2 regions of the Lentibacillus cibarius genome follow, and region 2 is predicted to be linked to the other one. Evidence: a T-box and tRNA genes for the amino acid it is inferred to sense, from the RefSeq annotation. Region 2 holds a T-box; the other holds one or more tRNA genes.
The links. A T-box is a leader RNA that pairs with one kind of tRNA and senses whether it is charged. The one in region 2 lies ahead of tyrS (tyrosine--tRNA ligase), so its partner is inferred to be a tRNA-Tyr.
Positions count from the first base shown of each region.

Region 1 (4,410 bases), 2.0 Mb from region 2:
TCAACGAGAGACCCGGTGAAATTATACTATGCGTGAAGATGCGCATTACCCGCGACAGGACGGAAAGACCCCGTGGAGCTTTACTGCACCTTGATATTGAATGTTGGTACAGCTTGTACAGGATAGGTGGGAGCCGTCGAAGCGTGAGCGCTAGCTTACGCGGAGGCACCCGTGGGATACCACCCTGGCTGTACGAACATTCTAACCCAGGGCCGTTATCCGGCCCGGAGACAGTTTCAGGCAGGCAGTTTGACTGGGGCGGTCGCCTCCCAAAAAGTAACGGAGGCGCCCAAAGGTTCCCTCAGAATGGTTGGAAATCATTCATGGCGTGTAAAGGCACAAGGGAGCTTGACTGCGAGACCTACAAGTCGAGCAGGGACGAAAGTCGGGCTTAGTGATCCGGTGGTTCCGCATGGAAGGGCCATCGCTCAACGGATAAAAGCTACCCCGGGGATAACAGGCTTATCTCCCCCAAGAGTTCACATCGACGGGGAGGTTTGGCACCTCGATGTCGGCTCATCGCATCCTGGGGCTGTAGTCGGTCCCAAGGGTTGGGCTGTTCGCCCATTAAAGCGGTACGCGAGCTGGGTTCAGAACGTCGTGAGACAGTTCGGTCCCTATCCGTCGTGGGCGCTGGAAGTTTGAGAGGAGCTGTCCTTAGTACGAGAGGACCGGGATGGACACACCGCTGGTGTACCAGTTGTTCCGCCAGGAGCACAGCTGGGTAGCTACGTGTGGTAAGGATAAGTGCTGAAAGCATCTAAGCATGAAGCCCCCCTCAAGATGAAACTTCCCATCACTTCGAGTGAGTAAGATCCCTCAGAGACGATGAGGTTGATAGGTCCGAGGTGGAAGCGTGGTGACACGTGGAGCTGACGGATACTAATCGATCGAGGACTTAACTACTACTACAGTCGTTGAATCACACTCTTATTTAGTTTTTAGGGTGTAAATTTCAAATTTACCCTTGATTTTTTCAAAAAAACCATTATAATATTTATTGGCACGAAGAAATCAGTCGACCACTTGGTTATAAAAGGTTTTGATTAAAGCTCCTATATTTCAAGTTTTGCGGGAGACAAAATCATTCATAACTTTAGGGTCTGGCGATGATAGCGGAGAGGACACACCTGTTCCCATGCCGAACACAGCAGTTAAGCTCTCCAGCGCCGATGGTAGTTGGGGCCTTGCCCCTGCAAGCGTAGGACGTCGCCAGGCATTTCCTTTGGTATATTCCACAGTAGCTCAGTGGTAGAGCTATCGGCTGTTAACCGATCGGTCGCAGGTTCGAATCCTGCCTGTGGAGCCATGGAGAGCTGTCCGAGTGGTCGAAGGAGCACGATTGGAAATCGTGTAGACCGCTATCGCGGTCTCGAGGGTTCGAATCCCTCGCTCTCCGCCATTATAATTATCTTTGTGGCCCGTTGGTCAAGAGGTTAAGACACCGCCCTTTCACGGCGGTAACACGGGTTCGAATCCCGTACGGGTCATCATTAATTTAAAGGATAGAGTTGACGGCATGTAAATACATGCAATCGCACATCCTGTGCGTCGGAGGATTAGCTCAGCTGGGAGAGCACTTGCCTTACAAGCAAGGGGTCGCAGGTTCGAGCCCTGCATCCTCCACCATATTTCACTTATTTATTTCATATCGCGGGGTGGAGCAGTCTGGTAGCTCGTCGGGCTCATAACCCGAAGGTCGCAAGTTCAAATCTTGCCCCCGCAACCAAAATTATTCAATTAACTACGTCGAATAACTATCATTGCTAAATGAATATCAGTTGTGCTTCATGAGTGCAACCAAAACAATTTAACATGGTCCGGTAGTTCAGTTGGTTAGAATGCCTGCCTGTCACGCAGGAGGTCGCGGGTTCGAGTCCCGTCCGGACCGCCATTTTTAAATTAAATCTTATCATTGCTTAACACCTTTAAGGCTCGATAGCTCAGTCGGTAGAGCAACGGACTGAAAATCCGTGTGTCGGCGGTTCGATTCCGTCTCGAGCCACCTTTTCCAAATATAGGATATGGAGGGGTAGCGAAGTTGGCCAAACGCGGCGGACTGTAAATCCGCTCCCTCAGGGTTCGGGGGTTCGAGTCCCTCCCCTCCACCATTTAAATAAATAGGGGTATAGTTTAATGGCAAAACGAAGGTCTCCAAAACCTTTGATGCGGGTTCGACTCCTGCTACCCCTGCCATAATTTCTATTATGGCGGTCGTGGCGAAGTGGTTAACGCACCGGATTGTGGCTCCGGCATTCGTGGGTTCGATCCCCACCGGTCGCCCCATTATAATCGATATATTGGGCTATAGCCAAGCGGTAAGGCATCGGGTTTTGATCCCGTGATTCCCAGGTTCGAATCCTGGTAGCCCAGCCAGTAAAAGCGGAAGTAGTTCAGTGGTAGAACACCACCTTGCCAAGGTGGGGGTCGCGGGTTCGAATCCCGTCTTCCGCTCCATTTTCTTTATATTTTTCTTTTGGCGGTATAGCCAAGTGGTAAGGCAGAGGTCTGCAAAACCTTTATCACCGGTTCGAATCCGGTTACCGCCTCCAAGTACAACTTTTATGCCGGTGTGGCGGAATTGGCAGACGCGCACGACTCAAAATCGTGTTCCTACGGGAGTGTGGGTTCGAGCCCCACCACCGGTATCTTTAGATGAAAACAAAATAATTTAAAAAAACGATAAAACACTCACAAATATTGATACACCAATGTTTGTGAGTGTTTTTGTTAACAAGGATATAAGGTTATTTTTATTCCATGGATAGTTGAATGATTTTTGCTCGAAGAATAATTCTAATTCAATCCGACAAATCGCTAAGTTTAATCCAAAAGAAAATCCTTGACCAATTGGTTCAATTGTCTTTTTATATCTGAGAAATCCCTATTCATATCTAAAGTCTTCACTCCAAACCGATTGTTACTAATAGAAAGTTCACTATCTGGAACAATGACCTCATCCGACATTGCATAGAGTAGTACTCCGCTCACATGACCAGAATTGGTATAGTCTTTATTTTTAACGTATGTAAAGATTTGGTACATATTGTGAGAGTGAAAGCTTTTACTATTATAATAACTATTAGATTGCATCATTTGCTGGTAGTATTTCGTATCTATAATAAGAACCTTTTCTCCATAAGTAAGCGTAATATCGGTTTTCATAACAGGAAGAAACTCAATATCACCTTCATCAACATCCCAATTAATATGAGAAGCGGAGGCATTAAATTCCGGATAGTGTTTTCGATAGTACTCCAGTACAAACTTTTCAAAAAGACGATGCATTTTCTGATTGTCCACAAATCGCGCCAGTTTTCGGTCACCATCTTGCTCGGTAAGTAGTAATCCCTCTATGACCAAATAACATATATTAATTAACAGCTTATAGGTAGCATTATTCCGGTGGTATTTGATACTTGACCACTGAATTCTACGATAATCTATTCGATCCACGTTGGAAAAGTAAAGCAGCACCTTTTTTAAATCCTTTTTATTCCTACTTGACACTTCAGGAGTCTTAACTAACAGAACCGCAGTAGTCTTAAGGATCTGGTTCATATAGGTGTTTTCTGTATATTGGTCAAAACTACAAATCAACTGCTTGTTTCGCATCGTATTTTGTTTGACTGAAAGAGTAACATTAATTTTACCTTTGGGTGACCTGAGAGATTCCGTATTTTCAACATAGTCTCTCCATAATCCCCGCTTAATTTGGTTTCCCATGCCCTTTGCAAGGATAGCGGCAAATAAATCTGCCGCATATTCAAATTCCTCTGTTTCTAACTTTGCATAGTTTTCCTTATTCATCACTTGAAATGCATACGCAAGCATATGATAAATGTTCTTAATTTTAATCATTCAGAACACCACGGAGTCGATTTGTCCATAGTTCAATCTTAGAGGGATCGTCAAACCAATACTCATCTAATAATGGTATCAATTCATATTCTATTACCGATGACAACCACTCGTCTGTTATTTCTTCATCTGGGCATAGATAGCTATGACCGATTTTAAAGCCACTTCCAAGAGATTCGTCTTGACTAATATAGTTGTTTAGGGCTTTTATTTGTTCAACTAGAGCATTAAATTTTGAGTTATTTGCTTTAGATACTATTTCTTGAAACCCGTCAGAATCAAATGCTGGCTCTAATTTAAAGAAAGCAAATCGTCTTCTAAGGGCATAATCAATCATGGCTAGGCTTCGATCTGCTGTATTCATCATTCCAAGAATATATACATTCTTGGGAACTGAAAATAGTTCATTGGCATAAAGCAGGCGAAGTTTTTGCCCACGCTTGTCATTTTCGATTAGCATTAGAAGTTCACCAAATATATTACTTAAATTACCTCGGTTAATCTCATCAATAATAAAGAAATAATCACGGTCACTGTCCTGTTCAGCTT
Region 1 covers NZ_VCIA01000001.1:2,598,122-2,602,531, forward strand. The annotation lists rRNA gene FFL34_RS12710 (23S ribosomal RNA) at 1-906, shown strand, start outside; rRNA gene rrf (5S ribosomal RNA) at 1,103-1,218, shown strand; tRNA gene FFL34_RS12720 (tRNA-Asn) at 1,235-1,309, shown strand; tRNA gene FFL34_RS12725 (tRNA-Ser) at 1,311-1,402, shown strand; tRNA gene FFL34_RS12730 (tRNA-Glu) at 1,419-1,490, shown strand; tRNA gene FFL34_RS12735 (tRNA-Val) at 1,554-1,629, shown strand; tRNA gene FFL34_RS12740 (tRNA-Met) at 1,653-1,729, shown strand; tRNA gene FFL34_RS12745 (tRNA-Asp) at 1,818-1,894, shown strand; tRNA gene FFL34_RS12750 (tRNA-Phe) at 1,933-2,005, shown strand; tRNA gene FFL34_RS12755 (tRNA-Tyr) at 2,027-2,111, shown strand; tRNA gene FFL34_RS12760 (tRNA-Trp) at 2,123-2,196, shown strand; tRNA gene FFL34_RS12765 (tRNA-His) at 2,211-2,286, shown strand; tRNA gene FFL34_RS12770 (tRNA-Gln) at 2,302-2,376, shown strand; tRNA gene FFL34_RS12775 (tRNA-Gly) at 2,383-2,457, shown strand; tRNA gene FFL34_RS12780 (tRNA-Cys) at 2,479-2,552, shown strand; tRNA gene FFL34_RS12785 (tRNA-Leu) at 2,567-2,648, shown strand; gene mcrC (5-methylcytosine-specific restriction endonuclease system specificity protein McrC) at 2,824-3,861, opposite strand; gene FFL34_RS12795 (AAA family ATPase) at 3,854-4,410, opposite strand, start outside.
Region 1: it has a tRNA-Tyr gene. The T-box ahead of tyrS (tyrosine--tRNA ligase) is inferred to sense a tRNA for this amino acid. The anticodon was not compared.

Region 2 (4,410 bases):
TTATGGTAAAGGCGTCTGTGGCAGTGCAATTAAAGAACAGAAGACACAAAGGGTCCCGGATGTATCAGCGTTTCCGGGTCATATTGCTTGTGACAGTGCAAGTAGGTCTGAAATTGTCGTACCATTGATTATAGATGGGACAATTTTTGGCGTCCTTGATATTGACAGCCCTAGTACCAATCGATTTGATGAAACAGACCAATTCTACTTGGACAAATTTGCAGAGTCATTGAAAAGCTACATTCGCTTGTGAAGTTGTAGTTTGTTTTCAATCATAGATAGCTACCAGTTACACACGAGATAAAATTTGGTTGATTTCAAAAATGCTTCAAACTCGCCGGTCTCATTTTTTATTGTATGGGCCGGCACTTTTCTTGCAACGTCAGATAGTATAAATGTTGGAAGACCTTATAAGCTTCGGTACTCGCTATAAGGCGAGGTGAGTGCCTGGTTTTTCTTACAAACTCAAGAAAATATGATTGACTTACTGTTTGATAGCTTATATACTAATGGTTGTGTAAAATAAAAAGGTAGCCTTTGTGAACCGACTTTGCCCCATTTTGTTCCTCTTAATATAAAGGTTCAAAAGAAAGAGGTGTATCGTGTAACTCTCTGCTGCTGGAGCGAAGATACATGAAAACAAAATGGACAATGATCAGGAACACGGTCGTTTATTTTATACAAATAAACTATATAAAGGAGGAAATGTCCTATGGCACGATTTACAGGATCAGACTGGAAAAAATCACGCCGCCTCGGCATTTCATTAACTGGAACGGGCAAGGAACTGGATAAACGTCCTTACGCTCCAGGACAGCACGGACCTAATCAGCGTAAAAAAGTCTCTGAATATGGTATGCAGCTACAAGAAAAACAAAAACTGCGCTTTATGTATGGGTTGAACGAACGTCAATTCCTCAACCTGTTTACACAAGCTGGTAAAATGAAAGGTGTTCACGGTGAGAACTTCATGATTCTACTTGAATCTCGCTTGGACAATATCGTTTACCGCCTTGGGTTGGCACGTACACGTCGTCAAGCTCGCCAACTGGTCAACCATGGTCACGTTACAGTTGATGGCGGACGCGTGGATATCCCATCTTATAGCGTGAAGCCCGGACAGGTAATTGGTCTGCGTGAACGTTCGCAAAACCTTGACATCATTGAAGAAGCAATTGAAGTAAACAACTTCGTACCTGAATATCTGACATTTGATGAAGATAAAAAAGAAGGAACATATTCACGGTACCCTGAACGTTCCGAACTACCAGCTGAAATTAATGAAGCGCTTATCGTTGAGTACTACTCCCGTTAAGACGAAAAAAGACGAGCCATTTGCTCGTCTTTTTTTGTATCTAATCAACCTTCGCACCAAGATATATAATACGACGCAACTTGGTAGAGTGTTAAACCGTCGCGGTAAAGGTAGTGCTCGTTGCTTTCCGTGCTTATTAGTCTTATATGTTCATTTCAAGCTCGAAAGTTTAATTATTTATAACTAATTAAAAAGTATTTCTTTTTCCCGCGCCGGATAATCGTGAATTTATCCCCGATACGGGCAGATGCATCTACTACACATTGTAGATCCTGTTGGCGTTCACCATTGATATAAATAGCGCCATTTTTAATATCTTCTCTTGCCTGACGTTTAGATGATGAAATCGATGCACTGACGAGGAGATCAATCAGACCAATATCCGCTTTAGCAGTTTCATACGTTGGCACATCTTTAAATCCCTGTTCAATATCACTGACAGAAAGATCTTGCAAATTACCACTAAACAGTGCATTCGTTATTTTCTGTGCTTGCTGCAAATCCTCCTTACTATGAACCATCATCGTCATTTCTTCAGCGAGTCGCCTTTGCGCCTGTCGTTTTTCCGGATGATTTTCCAGTTCTTTTTGCAGTTCATCGAGTTCGTCTTGTTCCAGAAATGTAAAGTACTGCAAAAACTTCATGACATCACGGTCATCCGTGTTGATCCAGAACTGATAAAACTCGTATGGTGTTGTTTTTTCCGGATCAAGCCATATGGCACCGCCGGCTGTTTTACCGAACTTGCTACCGTCTGCTTTTGTGATTAGTGGTACAGTCAGGCCAAATACATTGATTTCTTCCTCTTCATTTTCTCGAGAGCGACGAATGAGCTCCATACCAGCTGTAATATTGCCCCATTGGTCACTACCACCAATTTGCAAAGTGCAGTTTTCCTGTTCGTACAGTTTCATAAAATCAAGTGACTGTAAGATCATGTAGCTGAACTCCGTATAAGAGATGCCTTGTTCTATCCGAGCTGATACCGATTCTTTGCCCAGCATATAGTTAATCCCAAAATGTTTACCAGCATCCCGGAGAAAGTCAATTATTGTCATGTTACCCAGCCAGTCATGATTATTCCGTGCGCGCGCTGCATTGGATCCATTATCAAAATTAAGCAGCTTTGCCAATTGTTGTCTAATCTTTTCACTGTATCCGTGAACTACTTTTGCTTCATTTAAAGAACGCTCAGCAGAACGGCCACTCGGATCACCAATCATTCCTGTTCCCCCACCAATTAACGCAATCGGTTTATGTCCAGCTCGCTGAAACCGTTTCAACATGATAATCGGAAGTAAATGCCCAATATGCAGGCTGTCGGCTGTTGGGTCAAATCCACAGTACAAGGTCACCTGATTTTCATTTAAATGCTTTTGTAATCCTTCCCTGTCTGTTGTTTGTTGAATGAGGCCGCGTTTTTCCAAATCCTGTAAAATGTCCATTGCTTTCACTCCTATTTTATATTTGTAAAATAAAAAAACGCCCCTTGCATAAGCTAAGGGACGAGTATGTACTCGCGGTACCACCCTTGTTGCACACATATACTTGTGCCACTTTGGGATAAATAACGGTGATGCCACCGTCTTCTTCGGTAACAGTCCAATTCGACCTAGTAATCTTCCTGCTCCAAAAGAAGAAAGCTCGAGATTGTAATTCGCCTGCAAATATATACTGGCTTCCACCAACCGCCAGTTCTCTATAACAGGGATTCGCACAGCTACTCCGATCCTTCAACGCATTTGATATATTCTTATTAACTATTCATATCATATCTGTAATATAAATGCAATATTTGACCAACAAATTTTTATACAACGACTTCTGCTGCTATGCTATAATAGGCATGATTCAGGGGAGGTTATACAGTGAAATTCAAGCAATTTTTGCAAACATGTATACATAAAATTAAATCGTTTTTTAAAAAACTGCGTGAACATCCGTATTCAAAAAAAGCGATCTCGGTCTGGAAAACAGGTAAAATACAGCAATCATCACGAATTGGTTATGATGTCATCTGGAATATCGTTTTATTTTTCTTGATTATTGGTGTTATTGGTGCTTTCTTTGCAGGCGGTGTCGGTGCTGGCTATTTCGCATCACTTGTGAAAGATGAACCGATACGGGATTACGAGAACATGGAACAAAACATTTATAACTATGAGGAAACATCATCACTTTATTTTGCCAATGATAAGTATATTGGCGATGTCCGATCAGATTTATACCGCCAGGAGGTAACACTGAAGAATGTTTCAGAAAACCTTAAAAACGCCGTTATTGCTACAGAGGATGAGTATTTTAACGAGCATAATGGGATTGTACCAAAAGCAATCGTACGTGCACTTGTCCAGCAAGCAACAAACGCACCAATGCAATCCGGCGGAAGTACACTGACCCAGCAACTTGTTAAAAATCAGATATTGACAAATGAGGTATCGTTCGAGCGAAAGGCAAAAGAAATTTTAATAGCGATGCGATTAGAACGCTTTTTTGACAAAGACGAAATACTGGAAGCGTATCTGAATGTTGTCCCATATGGTCGTGACGCTTCAGGTGGCAACATTGCTGGAATTCAAACCGCTGCACAGGGAATATTTGGTATTGATGCTTCGGAAGTAAACTTAGCTCAGGCAGCATATCTGGCTGGCCTGCCGCAAAGTCCGTCCTATTACACCCCTTTCAAGAACAGTGGGGGGTTAAAAGGCGAAGAAGGTATACAGCCAGGACTTAATCGAATGAAATCAGTATTAGAGAGAATGCATGAGGCTGGGTACATAACTAAAGCCCAATTTGAAAATGCACTGAGCTATGACATTACGACAGACTTTACCGATGAATCACCATCTCCTGTTGAAAAATATCCGTATCTAACGGTTATGGCCCAACAACGTGCCAAAGGGATTATCCAAGAACACTTAGCCAAAGAAGATGGCTATACAATGGAAGACCTGCAGAATGACGATAAATTAATGGAAGATTATGCGATACGCGCCGACCGCGCTCTAAGACAGAATGGTTATGAAATCCACACAACCATTGATAAAAAAACGCATGATACATTTCAAAAGATTGTTCAGAATTACGAACATTTT
Region 2 covers NZ_VCIA01000001.1:582,162-586,571, forward strand. The annotation lists gene FFL34_RS02970 (GAF domain-containing protein) at 1-253, shown strand, start outside; gene rpsD (30S ribosomal protein S4) at 713-1,315, shown strand; gene tyrS (tyrosine--tRNA ligase) at 1,489-2,760, opposite strand; T-box leader at 2,814-3,061, opposite strand; gene FFL34_RS02985 (transglycosylase domain-containing protein) at 3,184-4,410, shown strand, end outside.